DNA from 4 places in the Pantoea sp. X-Soil-TKNS-1280 genome. Region 2 is predicted to be linked to each of the others. Evidence: predicted binding sites of a transcription regulator. Region 2 holds the regulator's gene; each other region holds the start of a gene.
What was found. Region 2 encodes PurR, which represses purine synthesis genes. Its sites were predicted from a motif close to CANGCAAACGTTTGCNTG; they were not measured.

Region 1: guaB (IMP dehydrogenase) is a predicted target of PurR. The motif match lies at 2,838-2,855, and genes of this name have one in related genera.
Region 3: carA (glutamine-hydrolyzing carbamoyl-phosphate synthase small subunit) is a predicted target of PurR. The motif match lies at 2,952-2,969, and genes of this name have one in related genera.
Region 4: AC6I8X_RS12215 (NCS2 family permease) is a predicted target of PurR. The motif match lies at 1,493-1,510, and genes of this name have one in related genera.

The regions. Positions count from the first base shown of each region.
Region 1 is NZ_AP035962.1:3,170,559-3,175,058, reverse strand. It holds gene AC6I8X_RS14705 (glucose/quinate/shikimate family membrane-bound PQQ-dependent dehydrogenase) at 1-1,276, shown strand, start outside; gene xseA (exodeoxyribonuclease VII large subunit) at 1,370-2,746, opposite strand; gene guaB (IMP dehydrogenase) at 2,917-4,383, shown strand; gene guaA (glutamine-hydrolyzing GMP synthase) at 4,455-4,500, shown strand, end outside.
Region 2 is NZ_AP035962.1:1,881,044-1,885,543, reverse strand. It holds gene AC6I8X_RS08840 (C40 family peptidase) at 364-1,149, shown strand; gene cydH (cytochrome bd-I oxidase subunit CydH) at 1,205-1,294, opposite strand; gene purR (HTH-type transcriptional repressor PurR) at 1,580-2,605, shown strand; gene punR (DNA-binding transcriptional activator PunR) at 2,602-3,513, opposite strand; gene punC (purine nucleoside transporter PunC) at 3,623-4,500, shown strand, end outside.
Region 3 is NZ_AP035962.1:774,190-778,689, reverse strand. It holds gene carB (carbamoyl-phosphate synthase large subunit) at 1-1,567, opposite strand, end outside; gene carA (glutamine-hydrolyzing carbamoyl-phosphate synthase small subunit) at 1,581-2,729, opposite strand; gene dapB (4-hydroxy-tetrahydrodipicolinate reductase) at 3,200-4,015, opposite strand; gene ispH (4-hydroxy-3-methylbut-2-enyl diphosphate reductase) at 4,222-4,500, opposite strand, start outside.
Region 4 is NZ_AP035962.1:2,614,177-2,618,676, reverse strand. It holds gene AC6I8X_RS12225 (carbohydrate kinase family protein) at 1-568, shown strand, start outside; gene AC6I8X_RS12220 (response regulator) at 505-1,251, opposite strand; gene AC6I8X_RS12215 (NCS2 family permease) at 1,683-2,981, shown strand; gene AC6I8X_RS12210 (helix-turn-helix domain-containing protein) at 3,177-3,434, opposite strand; gene AC6I8X_RS12205 (helix-turn-helix transcriptional regulator) at 3,600-4,280, opposite strand; gene AC6I8X_RS12200 (hypothetical protein) at 4,370-4,500, shown strand, end outside.

The DNA.
Region 1 (4,500 bases), 1.3 Mb from region 2:
GATCACGGGCCAGATGCGCTGGGCGTTTGACCCAGGCAACGTGGACCCGAATGCGGTTCTGATGCCGGGCAAAGACTACACCCGTAGTACCCCGAACTCCTGGGCACCGATGTCCTACGATCCGGCAATGAACACCGTATTCCTGCCGATGGGTAGCCCATCTGTGGACCTGTGGGGTGCGAACCGTACCAGACTGGATCACAAATACGGCGCATCAATTCTGGCGCTGGATGCAACTACCGGTAAAGAGAAGTGGGTTTACCAGACCGTACATAACGATCTGTGGGACTTCGACCTGCCGATGCAGCCGAGCCTGGTTGACTTCCCGATGAAGGATGGCACCACCAAGCCTGCGGTGGTGATCGGTGCGAAAACGGGCATGATTTGGGTTCTGGATCGTCTGACCGGTAAGCCTTTGACTAAGGTTGAAGAATTGCCGATGCCGCAGGGTCACATCCCGAACGAGCAGTACACCAAAACCCAGCCGCATTCGGTGGAAATGCCGAACATCGGTAACCAGACCCTGAAAGAGTCTGATATGTGGGGTGCAACACCGTTCGACCAACTGATCTGTCGTATCAGCTTCAAATCCATGCGTTACAACGGCCTGTTCACTGTACCGGATACCGATGTCTCACTCAGCTTCCCGGGTTCACTGGGTGGTATGAACTGGGGCAGCATCTCGTTTGACCCGAACAACCAGTACATGTTCGTCAACGATATGCGTCTGGGCCTGTGGGTGCAGATGGTTCCGCAGGACACCAGCAAAGCGTCAGCCAGCAATGGTGGTGAGTCTGTCAACGCCGGTATGGGTGCAGTTCCGCTGAAAGGCACGCCGTACGCTGTTAACAAAAACCGCTTTATGTCTCCGCTGGGTATCCCGTGCCAGGCTCCGCCGTTCGGTACCATGTCCGCGATTGATATGAAGACCCGTAAGATTGTCTGGCAGGTGCCGGTAGGTACGGTGCAGGATACCGGTCCGTTCGGTATTAAAATGCACGCGCAGATGCCAATCGGTATGCCGACGCTGGGCGGCTCTCTGGCAACGCAGGGTGGCCTGGTATTCTTCGCCGGTACTCAGGATTACTACCTGCGTGCGTTCGACAGCTCAACCGGTAAAGAAGTATGGAAAGCCCGTCTGCCAGTAGGTAGCCAGGGTGGCCCGATCAGCTACGTGTCGCCGAAAACGGGCAAACAGTACATCCTGATCTCCGCAGGTGGTGCTCGTCAGTCTCCGGACCGTGGTGATTACGTTATCGCCTACGCCTTGCCGTAACGATGATACTCCCGGCCAGTCTCTGCTGGCCGGATGCAAAGAAAAAGGACCGACATCGTCGGTCCTTTTTTATGCCTGCTCACCATCACGCCGCTATCTGGTGCGTGGTTTACGTTCAGTCGATTTCTGCGGACTAAGCGTAGTGACTTCGCTTTCCACCCAGCCATCATCCAGCCGGGTACGCAGCAGGTCGCCTTTGCTTAGCTGCTGCATTTTTTTCACCACATGACCCTGGGTATCGGTGGTCACGCTAAAACCGCGCGCCAGCGTTGCCAGCGGGCTTACCGCCTCCAGCTGCGCCGCCAGGGTGCCAAAGCGCTGACGATTGTGGTTGAGCTGCCGCTCCATCCCCTGCTGCAAACGGTAATGCCACTGCTGAAGCTGTTGCTGGGCACGCAGGATGCGGGGTTGGGGCTGCTGGGTGTTCAGACGCTGCACCAGGCGATCCTGCTGGCGGCTGGCGCTGCGCAGGCGCAGATCCATCGCCTCAGTCAAACGCTGTTTCAGTTGCAGCAGGGCGGTGCTCTGGCGCGCCAGGCGCAGCTGGGGATGCTGTTGCTGCAACCGATGCTGCATACGGGTAAAACGGCGTTGCTGCTGCGCCAGGTAGTAATCCATCGCCATTTCCAGCCGCTGCTGCTGTGATTGCAGGCGACGAACTAACTCCAGCTGATTACGGCTGACCAGTTCGGCGGCCGCGGACGGCGTGGGGGCGCGCAGGTCGGCAACAAAGTCGGCAATCGTGACATCGGTTTCATGCCCGACAGCGCTGACAATCGGCAGGCGACTGGCGAAAATTGCCCGTGCTACGCGTTCGTCGTTAAAACTCCACAAATCTTCCAGTGAACCGCCACCACGACCGACGATCAGCACATCACACTCATCACGCAGGTTCGCCAGCTCAATAGCACGCACAATCGCTGCCGGAGCATCCACACCCTGTACCGCCGTGGGATAAATCACCACCGGCAGGGAGGGATCGCGACGATGCAGCACGCGCAGCACATCATGTAGAGCGGCACCCGTGGCAGAGGTGATCACCCCGACCTGACGCGCCGGGTCCGGCAGCGGTTGCTTGAATTGCTGATCAAATAAACCCTCCGCCGCCAGCCGGGTTTTAAGCTGCTCAAACTGCTGTTGCAGCAAGCCTTCACCTGCCGGGTGCATGCTTTCAATAATCAGCTGATAATCGCCACGCGGTTCATATAACGTGATGCTGGCACGTACCAGCACCTGCTGACCATGCTGCGGACGAAATGCTACCCGGCGATTGCTGTTACGGAACATGGCGCAACGCACCTGGGCACCATCATCCTTCAGGGTGAAGTACCAGTGGCCGGACGCGGGTTGGGTAAAATTGGAGATCTCTGCGCTGAGCCACACCAGACCCATTTCATTTTCCAGCAGTTGACGCACCGTGGTATTCAGGCGGCTAACGGTAAAAATATTGGCGGTTGGCGGTAGCGACATGTGATGGAGATCAAATAGTAAATCAGAGGGTTAATTAACCGATACTACATGGCTGGTACAGAGGATCAAGAGTTTTTCTGAAAAAACACTGGAGGCAACCGATTTCGGCCTGTATAATGCCGCGGCAATATTTTATCTGTTCTCATTCACCCCCAGGTTGAGATATTGCCATGCTACGAATCGCTAAAGAAGCACTCACATTTGACGACGTTCTGCTCGTTCCTGCTCATTCTACCGTTCTGCCTAACACGGCCGATCTCAGCACCCAACTGACGAAAAACATTCGTCTGAACATCCCTATGCTCTCCGCTGCAATGGACACCGTGACCGAAGCGGGTCTGGCTATCGCGCTGGCACAGGAAGGTGGTCTGGGCTTTATCCACAAAAACATGTCAATTGAGCGCCAGGCGGATGAAGTTCGCAAGGTGAAAAAACATGAAAGTGGCGTGGTGACTGAACCGCAAACCGTGCTGCCCACCACCACCCTGGCGGACGTGAAAGCGCTGACCGAGCGTAACGGCTTTGCCGGTTACCCGGTCGTGAATGCCGACAACGAGCTGGTGGGTATCATTACCGGTCGTGACGTGCGTTTTGTTACCGATCTGAGCCTGCCGGTTTCAGCGGTGATGACGCCGAAAGAGCGCCTGGTCACGGTGAAAGAGGGCGAAGCCCGTGACATCGTGCTGCAGAAAATGCACGAAAAACGTGTTGAGAAAGCGCTGGTGGTGGACGATAGCTTCCATCTGCTGGGCATGATCACCGTAAAAGATTTCCAGAAAGCCGAACGTAAACCGAATGCCTGTAAAGATGCGCAGGGTCGTCTGCGTGTGGGTGCTGCGGTGGGTGCAGGCGCGGGCAACGAAGAGCGCGTCGATGCGCTGGTCGCGGCAGGTGTTGACGTTCTGCTGATTGACTCCTCACACGGTCACTCTGAAGGCGTGTTGCAGCGTATTCGTGAAACCCGTGCGAAATACCCGGACCTCGAAATCATCGGTGGCAACGTAGCGACCGGTGCAGGCGCACTGGCGCTGGCGCAGGCCGGTGTGAGCGCGGTGAAAGTGGGTATCGGCCCTGGCTCCATCTGTACTACCCGTATCGTGACTGGCGTGGGTGTTCCGCAGATCACTGCCGTTTCTGACGCAGTAGAAGCGCTGGAAGGCACTGGCATTCCGGTTATCGCCGATGGCGGTATCCGCTTCTCTGGTGACATCGCCAAAGCCATCGCCGCTGGTGCGGCAGCGGTGATGGTCGGCTCTATGCTGGCCGGTACCGAAGAATCCCCGGGTGAAATCGAGCTGTATCAGGGCCGTTCATTCAAATCTTACCGTGGTATGGGTTCACTGGGCGCGATGTCCAAAGGTTCTTCAGACCGCTACTTCCAGAGCGATAACGCTGCTGACAAACTGGTGCCGGAAGGTATCGAAGGTCGCGTTGCTTACAAAGGCCGCCTGAAAGAGATTGTGCACCAGCAGATGGGTGGCCTGCGCTCCTGTATGGGCCTGACCGGTTGTCCGACCATTGACGATCTGCGTACTAAAGCAGAGTTTGTTCGCATCAGCGGCGCGGGCATCTCGGAAAGCCACGTGCACGACGTGACCATCACCAAAGAGTCGCCGAACTACCGCATGGGTTCATAATCCCGTAAGATTTACCGCCCGGCTCCAGCCGGGCGAATTTATTATTAAGTCCATCCCATGGAAACGCCGCAATGACGACTGAAAATATTCATAAACATCGCATTTTGATCCTCGATT
Region 2 (4,500 bases):
GCCTTCCTTAATTCCTCACTTCGTGTTTGTTTATTGTAGCGACTTCACCCCCGCACTGAAAACGGGATTTTGCTTCTCAGCGACCTTAATCGCCATGTTTGTTAAGTTCCAACGCCACAAATAACATTTTCATATCATTAGCAAGCATGAACCGATTAATAATTGGCAATAATTATGCTGCGTTAACCGGCTGAAATCGCTCATTTTTGCCCCAGATACCATCTGGTAACAGATTAATCGAAAAATGCCTTACCTTTTGGAAAAAAAGTGGATTAGAATCAATCCCGGCGCTGATCATTGATCAGATTTTTCTAACTTGCCGCAGGCTGTTTTATCGCAGACTGCTTAACCTGTAACCGGACTATGCGTTTACTTATTACGCTTTTTATGCTGGCTTTCGCCCAACTGTTTTTTAATGTGGCTTCTGCGTCACCGCATGCGCCCATCAATGCCAGTTTGCATAATGCAGAGAAAAAAAGTGCACGCGAAGATGAGCGCCGTAAACGACGCCCGGTCAAGACCAGCACCAAAAAATCACGCCTTACCAGCAGTGTTCATAAGTTAAGACTGAAGAAACCCACGAAAACCGAAACTGCGCTGCACAAAACCACCCGCAGAAAAACCCTGCTGAAGTCGCCGACCAAAAAATATGGTCATCAGCGCGTGGCGAAAGTCATATCTGAGCAGGATGACGCCAGCGACCTCACCACCATCAGGATGAGCAAATCACACCGTCAGCGCTATCAAAAGGCGCGTGAAACGGCGATGAACAAATTAATGGGTCAGATCGGTAAACCCTACCAGTGGGGCGGTACTTCACCGCATACCGGTTTCGATTGCAGTGGTCTGGTGTGGTATGCCTATAAAGACCTGGTGAAATACAAATTCCCCCGCACCGCTAACGAAATGTATCACCTGCGTGATGCGGCGCCGATTAAACGCGATATGCTGGAGAAAGGAGATTTGGTGTTCTTCCGCATTAACCATCGCGGTACCGCTGACCATGTAGGTGTTTACCTTGGCAACGGCAAGTTTATTCAGTCACCGCGTACCGGTAAAGATATTCAGATTAGCGCATTAGGTGAAGATTACTGGCAGAAGCATTATGTTGGTGCACGCCGCATGATGACACCGAAAACCATTCGCTAAGCGGTCACTGCGCAATAAAAAGCCGGACACTGAAATTTCAGGTCCGGCTTTTTTATTAATGAAGGATCGCGGTGAAGCTGAACACGATGATCATTAACAGCGCGCCAACGGTAGTACCCAGCGCCAGTTTCAGGTCTGTACTCATCACAACTCCTTAGTCACATTAATTGAAGGGTTAATGTAATTTTCGCACAGCCCCTGGCAAAAATCTCGTGTTATCCGCGTCAGCTTGCTAGAATCGCCGCCTTTCGTTGCGCAACAGATTTTGCGCACGCTGTGTTTGTGGCCTGTTAAAGTGATTTAGACTCAGAGTTAACGCCTTTTTCTTCGCCATTTGCCCCAAAATTTGGGGCGCAAAACCATTAGCAGACGCAAACGTTTAACAATATACTTATCAGTAAGTTGCGATAAGCCCGGGAGTACCATTTTCATGGCAACAATTAAAGATGTGGCGAAACGCGCCGGTGTCTCCACCACCACGGTTTCGCATGTCATCAACAAGACGCGTTTTGTCGCGGAAGAGACGCGTAACGCCGTATGGGAAGCGATCAAAGAACTGCACTACTCGCCCAGCGCCGTGGCGCGTAGCCTGAAGGTCAACCACACCAAAACACTGGGATTGCTCGCCACCTCCAGCGAAGCCCCCTATTTCGCGGAAATCATCGAAGCGGTGGAAAACCACTGTTTCGACCGCGGCTACACGCTGATTCTCGGCAATGCGCATAACGATCTGCAAAAGCAGCGTGCTTATCTCTCGATGATGGCGCAAAAGCGCGTCGACGGTTTATTGGTGATGTGTTCCGAATATCCCGACGACCTGCTCACCATGCTGGAAGAGAACCGCAATATCCCGATGGTGGTGATGGACTGGGGCGAGTCTCGCGGTGATTTCACCGATACCGTGCAGGATAACGCGTTCCAGGGCGGCTATCTTGCGGGACGTTACCTGATCGAACGTGGACATCGCGACATTGGTGCCATCCCCGGCCAGATGGAGCGCAATACTGGCGGCGGTCGTCATGCTGGTTTTATGCAGGCACTGCATGAAGCCGGTATTACCGTTCGTCCGGAATGGATTGTGCAGGGCGACTTCGAACCAGAATCCGGTTATCAGGCGATGCAGCAGATTCTCAACCAGAAACAACGTCCGACGGCGGTGTTCTGTGGCGGCGATATCATGGCGATGGGTGCGATTTGTGCCGCCGATGAAATGGGGCTACGTGTGCCACAGGATATTTCGGTGATTGGCTATGACAACGTGCGCAACGCCCGGTATTTCACCCCAGCGCTGACGACCGTTCATCAGCCGAAAGCGCAGCTGGGAGAAAAAGCACTGGAAATGCTGCTCGATCGCATCACCAGTAAACGCGAAGAGCCGCAGACCATCGAAGTGCAGCCAACATTGATTGAACGCCGCTCAGTCGCTGACGGTCCGTTCCGCGATTATCGCCGCTAAGCCACCGTTTCGCTCAACCACTCATGGTTGAGCGTTTCAGCATCGCCCAGATAATCCAGCAACCAGCTTAATGCCGGTGAAGCGCGTTGTTCCGACCAGCTGACACAACAGGGACTCTCCGGGAAAGGCGCAGGCAACGTCAGTTCGGTTAACTCGCCACTATCCAGCAGTGGCCGGGCTAAATGGCCCGGCACCATGCCCACGCACAAACCTGCCCGCAGGCAATCCATCCCGGTTTCCCACTCCGGTACCACCAGACGTCGCTGGTTATCCAGCGTCCAGGTCATCCGCCGCGGCAGCGCCCGCGACGTATCCTCCAGCACCAGCGAAGGCCACGTCCGTAAGGTTTCTTCATCCAGCTGGGTACTTTTTGTCAGGGGATGCCCGGGACTGACCACGCAACGCCAGTTCAGCGCGCCCATATCCTGAAAGGCGAAACGCCCACCGACCGGAATGGCCTGGGTGGCCCCAATCGCCACATCGACCCGTCCATCAGCCAGCGCATCCCAGACCCCGTTGAACACTTCATAGCTGATAATCAGCTCCATATCCGGGAAGTGACGGTAGAAATCCTTTACCAGTTGCCGGGTACGCTGCGGTTTAACGATACAATCAACCGCGATGCTCAACTGACCACGCCAGCCGTTAGCCAGTTGCTGGCACTGGCGTCGGGTTGCCAGCATTTTTTTGATAACACTCCGGCCTTCACGCACGAAATGCTCACCCGCTGCCGTCAATACCACTTCCCGGTGCTGCCTTTCAAACAAAGGCACGGCCAGCCAGGTTTCCAGCTGGCGTACCGTATAGCTGATGGCAGAAGGCACGCGATGCAACTCCTGCGCCGCTGCGCTAAAACTGCCGCTGCGAGCCACCGCATCCACCACTTCAAGCGCGTATTCAGACCACATAATTTTGCCTGCAAAATTTTTGATAGCACCTCGCAAATATTAGCGTTTCACAAAGACTGCCGCACCCTTTTACACTCCCCGGCGTTTAATTTGTCTAATGAGAATCACCATGTTGTCATCAAAAGGATTTTTGCCTTACCTTGCTTTGCTAAGCATGCTGGGCTTTCTTGCTACGGATATGTACCTGCCGGCCTTCGGTGCCATGCAGCAGGATTTTGCCACTGCCCCCGGCACCATCAGCGCCAGCCTGAGCCTGTTCCTCGGTGGATTTGCCTGTGCGCAGGTGTTCTGGGGTCCGTTGTCTGACCGCTTTGGTCGCAAACCCATTCTGCTGGCCGGATTAGTGATCTTCGCGCTGGGCTGTCTCGGCATGTTGTGGGTAACCGATGTGCGACTGATGCTGGCACTGCGTTTTGTCCAGGCGCTGGGTGTTTGCGCGGCGGCTGTCAGCTGGCAGGCGCTGGTGGTTGATCGCTATCCACAGGCGCAGGCGAACAAAGTTTTCGCCACCATTATGCCGCTGGTGGCGTTGTCACCGGCACTGGCCCCGTTGCTGGGAGCCTGGCTGATGGGCCATTTCCACTGGCGTAGCATTTTCCTGCTGCTGACGCTGGTCACGCTGGTGTTGCTGGTCGGTACCCTGCAACTGGCGAACCCCACCCGCACCCAGGCGGCACGCGCGCCACAGCCCGGATGGTTGACGTTACTGGCTTCAAAGGTCTACAGCGGCAATGTGCTGATTTATTCTGCCTGCTCCGCCAGCTTTTTCGCCTGGCTGACCGGTTCGCCTTTCATCCTCGCTGATGCCGGGCTTTCACCCGCCGATATTGGTCTGAGTTATGTACCGCAGACCATCGCCTTCCTCGTAGGTGGCTTTGGTTGCCGTGCCCTGTTGAATCGGTTCCAGAGCAAACAACTGCTGCCATGGTTGCTGGTGATTTACAGCCTGAGCATCGTCAGCCTGTTTGCTGTTGCCCAGCTTGCAAC
Region 3 (4,500 bases), 1.1 Mb from region 2:
GCAGGTTGAACTGCTGACGCAGTTTGCGGATTTCACCTTCGGCGACGCCAGCCAGTGCCGCCAGACGCGCATCGGCAAAACCTTTACGCTTCAGCGTGCGCAGGAAGGCAAAGTCCAGCGCCTGCACACCTTCACGCGCCACCTGTTCTTCCAGGCGCACCAGTTCTTCAATCTGCACCAGGAACCAGCGGTCGATATTGGTCAGGTTGAAGACGCCATCAACGGACATGCCCGCACGGAACGCATCGGCGATGTACCAGATACGGTCGGAACCGGCATCCTTCAGTTCGCGGCGGATACGGGTCAGTGCTTCGGCATCGTCCAGGTTCACTTTCGGATCGAAACCGTTGGCACCCACTTCCAGACCGCGCAGCGCTTTCTGCATCGATTCCTGGAAAGTACGGCCAATCGCCATCACTTCACCAACAGATTTCATCTGGGTAGTCAGGCGATCGTTGGCACCAGCGAACTTCTCGAAGTTGAAACGAGGAATCTTGGTGACAACGTAGTCGATGGACGGCTCAAACGAGGCCGGGGTACGACCACCGGTGATGTCGTTCATCAGTTCGTCGAGGGTGAAGCCCACCGCCAGTTTCGCTGCCACTTTAGCAATCGGGAAGCCGGTCGCTTTGGAGGCCAGCGCCGAAGAACGTGACACGCGCGGGTTCATTTCGATGACGATCAGGCGACCATCTTTCGGGTTAACCGAGAACTGCACGTTGGAACCGCCCGTTTCAACGCCGATTTCACGCAGTACCGCCAGTGAGGCGTTACGCATGATTTGATACTCTTTGTCGGTCAGGGTCTGGGCCGGGGCCACGGTGATGGAGTCACCGGTGTGGATCCCCATCGCATCGAAGTTTTCGATGGAGCAGACGATGATGCAGTTGTCGTTTTTATCACGCACCACTTCCATCTCGTACTCTTTCCAGCCAATCAGCGACTCGTCAATCAGCAGCTCATTGGTCGGCGACAGATCCAGACCGCGTTCGCAAATCTCTTCAAATTCTTCACGGTTATACGCAATACCGCCACCGGTGCCGCCCATGGTGAAAGAAGGACGGATAATGCACGGGAAGCCAACGTCTTCGGCCACGGCCAGTGCTTCTTCCATGGTGTGCGCGATACCCGAACGCGCGGTATCCAGACCGATGCTTTTCATCGCCACGTCAAAACGACGGCGGTCTTCGGCTTTATCAATGGCGTCGGCGGTGGCACCAATCATGGTCACACCGAACTCTGCCAGCACGCCCTGGCGTTCCAGCTCCAGCGCACAGTTCAGCGCAGTCTGGCCACCCATGGTCGGCAGCACCGCATCCGGGCGCTCTTTTTCAATGATTTTGCGTACCACTTCCCAGTGAATCGGCTCGATATAGGTCGCATCGGCCATTTCCGGGTCGGTCATAATGGTTGCCGGGTTAGAGTTCACCAGAATGACGCGGTAGCCCTCTTCACGCAGCGCTTTACACGCCTGCGCACCGGAGTAGTCAAATTCACATGCCTGGCCGATAACGATCGGACCTGCGCCAAGGATCAGGATGGATTTTATGTCTGTACGTTTTGGCATCGTTAGCTCCTGATTACTTCGCGTTAGAACGGTAGGCTTCGATCAGTTCGATAAAGTGATCGAACAGCGGTGCTGCATCGTGCGGGCCTGGGCTGGCTTCCGGGTGTCCCTGGAAGCTAAAGGCCGGTTTATCGGTACGGTGAATGCCCTGCACGGTCTGGTCGAACAGTGACACATGGGTCACACGCAGATTTGCCGGTAAGTTGCTTTCATCAACGGCGAAACCGTGGTTCTGTGCGGTGATCATCACGGTATTGTTGTCGAGATCTTTGACCGGATGGTTACCACCATGATGGCCCAGCTTCATTTTGATGGTCTTTGCACCGCTCGCCAGCGCCAGCAGCTGATGGCCGAGACAGATGCCGAATACCGGAATGTCGGTATTCAGGAAAGCCTGAATCGCGTTGATAGCGTAGTCACACGGCTCCGGGTCACCCGGGCCATTGGAGAGGAAAATGCCGTCCGGATTCAGCTTCAGTACCTCTTCCGCCGAAGTTTGCGCCGGAACCACCGTCAGGCGGCAGCCGCGATCCACCAGCATACGCAGAATGTTGCGCTTGGCGCCAAAATCATAGGCGACAACGTGGAACGGTAATTCTTCTGCGGATTTTTGCTCCGGCAGGTCGCCCTGCAGCGTCCAGCTCCCCTGCTGCCAGGCATAGGTTTCAGCCGTCGTCACTTCTTTTGCCAGGTCCATACCTTTCAGACCTGGGAACGCCTGCGCTTTCTGTAACGCCAGCGCGGCATCCGGATTGTCACCGGCGATGATGCAGCCGTTCTGTGCCCCTTTTTCACGCAGCAGACGCGTCAGCTTACGGGTATCGATATCGGCAATGGCGACGATGTTGTTGCGCTGCAAATAGGCTGACAGGCTTTCTTCACTACGGAAGTTGCTGGTAATCAGCGGCAGATCGCGAATAACGAGGCCCTGAGCATGAATTTGGCTGGATTCTTCGTCGGCGGCGTTAGCGCCAACATTGCCGATATGGGGATAAGTGAGGGTGACGATCTGGCGGGAATAGGAGGGATCAGTGAGGATTTCTTGATAACCGGTCATTGACGTGTTGAAAACGACCTCCCCCACTGCCGATCCCGTTGCCCCGATGGCCCGACCGTGGAATTGGGTTCCGTCTTCCAGAACCAAGAGCGCTGACTTAATCAAAACATCCTCCAGGGAATAAACAGTCACAATATTTGCATATTAATTCAAAATACTGTCCTGAATCAATGCAAAAACCGCCTGACTGGTCGATTTTTGGCAAATTGCGCGCATTCTAATGATCGACCTGCACCTTGTCTACCCTGAGACGGTATTTTTTTGCTTTTTTCGGGCAACTGAATGTTAAAATCCACAATAAGCGACAAAAGAGCGAGACAACTGGGAAAAATAAACGGTTGCGAGGCGGAAATAATCTTAAAACGATGCTAGCGGGAGAAAATTTTTGACCAAATGGTCAAAAATGATGATTTACAGGATGTAAAACGATCACAAACACAGTAAAAAACACACTTCAAACTAAAACAGATGCATAATCGTCATTTTAAAGACAAAATAAAGGGCAATAATAATATTGCCCTATTCAATCAATGTCTTACCGATTGAAATAACCACATCACGATGGTTCACAACACTCACAACATCGATAAATCCAGCACATCACGCATATCATAAAGGCCAGATTTCTTATCTTTAAGCCAGAAAGCAGCTTTAACGGCTCCATTTGCAAAGGTCATGCGGCTGGAAGCCTTGTGGGTAATCTCTACGCGTTCGCCAATATCTGCAAACATCGCGGTATGCTCGCCGACGATATCGCCTGCACGGACGGTAGCAAAACCGATGGTCTGCGCTTTGCGCTCACCGGTATGGCCTTCACGCGCATAGACCGCGTGCTCGTCCAGTTTCCAGTCCATCGCTTCAGCAATCGCTTCACCCATTGCCAGCGCCGTCCCTGATGGTGCATCAACTTTGTGACGGTGATGCGCTTCAACGATTTCAATATCAGCGTAATCGCCCATCACTTTCGCCGCTTGTTTCAGCAGCTCCAGCACCAGGTTTACACCCACACTGAAGTTTGCGGCGAACACGATGCCAATCTCTTCTGCTGCCGCGCGAATCGCTGCTTTACCGGCTTCATCAAAACCGGTGGTGCCAATCACCATCGCTTTCTGATGCTGACGGCAGAAAGCCAGGTACTCCAGCGTGCCTTCCGGGCGGGTGAAGTCGATCAGCACGTCAAAATCGTCTACGACCTGCTGTAAATCGTCGGTGACCAACACCCCGGTTTTACCGATGCCCGCCAGTTCACCGGCGTCGCTGCCGATCAGCGATGAACCGCTGCGTGCCAGCGCGGCACCTAATACTACGCCTTCCGCCTGCTGCGCAGCCTGAATCAAATTGCGTCCCATACGACCCGGCGCACCAACAATAGCAATGCGGATTTCACTCATATTTATTCATTCCTGATACAAAACTATGCATGCAAAGCGCAAACAGGTTAACGGTGAGATAACAGTCACGCCACAATAAAAAAGGGATAATAAGAATTTTATGCCAGCCGCGTCAGATTATCAGTAAAAGCAATCTCACCAGGTGGAAATAGGTCTGCGCGGAATGGTGTAACGGCGCGATACATCGCGCCGTTACCGGGAAGGGATTACTGGACGTTGCGAACTTCTACGCGCAACTCTTTTGGCACTTCAAACACGATGTTTTCTTCACGGCCAATCAGCTCGATCGCCGCTTCGCCGCCGAATTCGCGCAAACGCTGAATCACCTGCTGCACCAGAATATCCGGCGCAGAGGCACCCGCCGTCACACCAATGGTGGTTACGCCTTTTACCCACTCCTCCTGAATATCGTCGGCAGAATCGATCAGCTTTGCCAGTTTACCGGCACGCTGCGCCAGTTCGGCCAGACGGTTGGAGTTGGAAGA
Region 4 (4,500 bases), 730 kb from region 2:
GCTGGCGCAAATGCAGCAGCGCGGTTATCTGACTTCGCTCGATCTGGTGTCGCGTGCCGGGGAGTATCAGGCATTGGTGGTGCCCGCGTTACGCTGGCTCGACTATCTGGTGATTAACGAACTGGAAGCGCAATCGCTCACCGGCATCAGCCTGCGCAGTACACAAGGACTGGCACCGCCCGCCAGCTTTGCTGCCGCTGCCCGCTGGCTGGCGCAGCAGGGGGTGCGTCAGCGCGTGGTGATCCATGCCCCTGAGGGCGCATGGGGGTTGCAGGTCGGTGGTGAAGGGCACTGGCAACCGGCGTGGCAGTTACAGCCGGAGGAGATTGTCGGCAGCGTCGGCGCAGGGGATGCCTTCTGTGCCGGGGTGCTGTATGCCAGCCACCAGGGTTGGCCGATGACCGATACCCTAAAGCTGGCGCACACCTGCGCCTGTTTCAATTTGCATGCGGCCAATGCGCTGGACGGCACCCGCCCTTTGAGCGAGATGCAGCGCTGGATGGGTCAGGCGATTTGCGTGACTGGCGCTAGCGACGCCGGACGCATCACATCGGCGGAAAAAACATAACCGAGGCCGCGGATGGTGCGGATCAGGCTGGGCTGGTGCGGATTCATTTCAATCTTGCGCCGCAGCCGCATAATTAACACATCAATGGTGCGATCAAACACATCCAGGGTTTCGCTGTGGGTGAGTTCCAGCAATTGATCGCGCGTCAGTACTTTACGTGCATGGCATACCAGCGCGCGCAGCAGCGCATACTCGCCCTGGGTGAGCGGCACACTTTCGCGCTGGGGGTTGAACAACTGGCAACGTGCTTCATCCAGCCGCCAGCCGTTAAAGTGCCAGCCGTCATCCTGGACGCTGTCCGGTTGCGCCAGCCGTCCGCAACGGCGTAACGCGGCGCGGGCGCGCGCCACCACCACGCGCGGATTGAAGGGTTTGGCAATGTAGTCGTCCGCGCCCATTTCCAGCCCGACCACCATATCCGCTTCCGATCCCATACCGGTCAGCATGATGACCAGTAACTCGGGCCGTTGTCGTTGCATCTGTTGCAACACCAGCAGGCCGTTGGTGTCCGGTAACATCATATCCAGCATCACCAGAGAAATTTCCGGATGCGCCGCCAGTAAGGTCAGCGCGTCTTTGCCCTGGTGGCAGCTATAAACGGTAAAAACATGTTCACTCAACACATCATGCAGCAGTTCGCAGACGGCACGATCGTCATCCACTACCAGAATTGCGGGCTTCATTACGGGCCTCTTTTGTTATGGAAGAGTTAACGGAGAGTGTATACCGACCGCTTTTGCCTGCTGCATCAGGCAACAGAAACGTGAGCGACATCGCCTGACAGAATGCGAAAGCGTGCGTTACCGCAATCTTTTTTCACTCCCCCATTGACGTGTGGGAAAACGATTGCGCACACATGGTGCAATGCACCATAATCGCGCCTCGTTCTGGTTCAGAATAGTCTTAGCCGTTGCTGCGATTGAGAAGGTAAACGATTGCGTCCCGGCATGGCATAGCAATTGCTATGAGGACTGAGGGGAAAGGAGTTTGACTACAAGGCGGATCGATGGCAGAGCATGCAGCCCCGTCTGCTTTTTCCCGAAACAATAACGCGCATGCACACCCCATTGGCAAGAGAACGCACGTCAGTGACGTCTCCCCATCACGAGAGATGATGATGTTAGAAAAACTATTCAAGCTAAAAGCGCACAACACAACGGTCCGCACCGAAGTTATTGCGGGCATAACCACCTTCCTGGCAATGGCCTATATCCTGTTCGTTAACCCAAGCATCCTCGGTGCCACTGGCATGGATAAGGGTGCGGTCTTTGTGGCAACCTGTCTGGCGGCGGCGATTGGCTGCGTCCTGATGGGCCTGATTGCCAACTACCCGATTGCGTTGGCACCGGGTATGGGCCTCAACGCCTTCTTTACTTACACAGTGGTACTGCATATGGGCTACACCTGGCAAATCGCGCTGGGTGCGGTATTCCTCTCTGCCTGTATCTTCTTTGCCTTGTCGGTGTTCAAAATTCGTGAATGGATTATTGCCAGCATTCCGTTGCCATTGCGCGCCGGGATTGCGGCGGGTATCGGCCTGTTCCTGGCGCTGATTGCGCTGGAAGGGGCGGGTATCGTGGTGGATAACCCGGCGACATTGGTGGGTCTGGGTGATCTGACCAAGCCGGGTCCGCTGCTGGCACTGCTGGGCTTTGTCATCATCGTAGTATTGGAAGCGCGTCGCGTTACCGGTGCGGTGCTGATCGGTATTCTGATCGTCACCTTCCTGTCGATGGGTATCGGCCTGACGCCGTTTGGTGGCGTGTTCTCTGCACCGCCGTCAATCGCCCCGACTTTCCTGCATCTGGATATCGCGGGTGCCTTTAACGTCGGCCTGGTGAGCGTGATTTTTGCCTTCCTGTTTGTGGACGTGTTCGACAACACCGGTACGTTGCTGGGTGTGACGAAGCGCGCCGGTCTGGCGGATGAGCAGGGTAACGTGCCGAAAATGGGCCGTGCGCTGATTGCCGACAGTGCGGCAGCACTGTTTGGTTCACTGCTGGGTACCTCAACCACCACCAGTTATGTGGAATCGGCAGCGGGCGTCAGCGCCGGTGGCCGTACTGGTCTGACGGCGATTGTGGTTGCCATTCTGTTCCTGCTCAGCCTGTTCTTCTCGCCGCTGGCGGGCAGTGTACCGGTATTCGCCACCGCACCGGCGCTGCTGTTTGTCGCCGTACTGATGGCATCCGGCCTGGCGGAGATTGACTGGAAAGATATCACCACCGCAGCCCCGGTCACCGTGACTGCGCTGACCATGCCGCTGACTTACTCCATCGCCAACGGTATTGCGTTTGGTTTTATTACCTGGACGGTAGTGAAGCTGCTGAGCGGTCGTACTAAAGAGGTGAATGCGGCGCTGATTATTATGTCGATCCTGTTTGTGATCAAACTGGGTTGGTTGAGCGCGTAATCCTCCTTATTCGTAGCGGCGCAATTTATTGCGCGTTGTTTGGAAAGACGCGCGATAAATCGCGCCGCTACGGTCATGTGCATCTTCCTGAATTTATTTGCAAACATCACACCGCCGTTGTAGCAGCGCGATTTATCGCGCAGCCCTGGCTGGTATCTGGACGTTTGTCAGACTGGGCATCCCGTTAGTCGCCCGTTAAGGTTTTATTTTCTTTGTAAGTAGTGGTTTTTTTTGTTTTTTATTGCCTCCTGGATAACGACTTGGCCATATTTCAGCGGGGGTCAGGCCTAATGCCTGCGCAATAATTGTTTCTCCCCGTGGCCAGGGTTTTCGCAGAGCATTATTTAATGTTCCAGCCGCCAGTCCATTTTCCCTTGAAAGTGCAGCGAGAGACTTCTTCTTTTTTCTGACAGCAGCAATAATATCCTCTACATGCCAGTCTTCAGGATTCATTTTCCCTTTTCGCTCCATTGCCTATTCATCCGTTAAATTGAGTATCTCTAGGTCACGTGATGATTTATATATGGAGTGATAAATGATGTAAATCAGAAGCAAAAAAACACCTATGAAAATTCATAGGTTTGGGCAGTTATGATGCGATGAGGTTGATAAAATAAATTAAAGAACAATGTGATAGGGTATAAACTCATGCAACCCATTTTGATAACAGAAAAAAACAAGTTGGTCTCGCGTATCGACTCTGAACTTTTCCTTAATATTCATCAAATGAAAATCGTGCGATGAAGTCGATATTCCTGCCAGTTCGGATATCTTTCGGCGTGAAAAACCTTTCAGAAGATAAAATAATACTCTCGACTCAACAATTGTCAGGTTGAATCCGGAATAGTCGCAAACTCGCATGCTGGAAGCAGTACCTGCAAGGTTGCCAAATTCAACTGAGCCATTGAAAATCAGTGCTGTTGCGATCGTGCCTGATGGTTTTCCGCTTTTGGAGTAGATAACTTTTTTACTGGTAAATAAGCAGGTTTTAACAACGCCACTTAGTGGTTCTATAACGTTATATTCTAAACCAGATAAAATATCCTTTTCGTGATTTATGTAAATATCTTTATTTTCTGCCCATGGCATATCTTCATCATTCAAACCTATGAGAGATTTCGGAGTATAACCTGAATAATTACTGAATACTGAGTTTGATGCGATAAATTCATGATTTGAGTTTTTTACCAACATAATGCCAGTGTTCCAGTGAATAATAGGGTGATCACAAAACCACTCAAAAAATAACTCTTCGTCTTGAGGTTTATGAAAAATAACCCTACTATTATTAGTAGTCATATTGAATGTTCTCGCGTTTATATCACTTTATTGGAAGGATATTGCTGCCATGCCTTGCATGTGTGCAATTAACAAGGACGATCGTTGTTATGAAAAACAAAGAAAAAAAACTCAAAACATTCCATCTGCCACAACAAAAAGGCAAGCTGTCCGACTACTGGATTGCTATTTGTGAAGGTGAGGTAGAAGGCGCAGAAACAGAGCAGGAAGCGATAAAAAG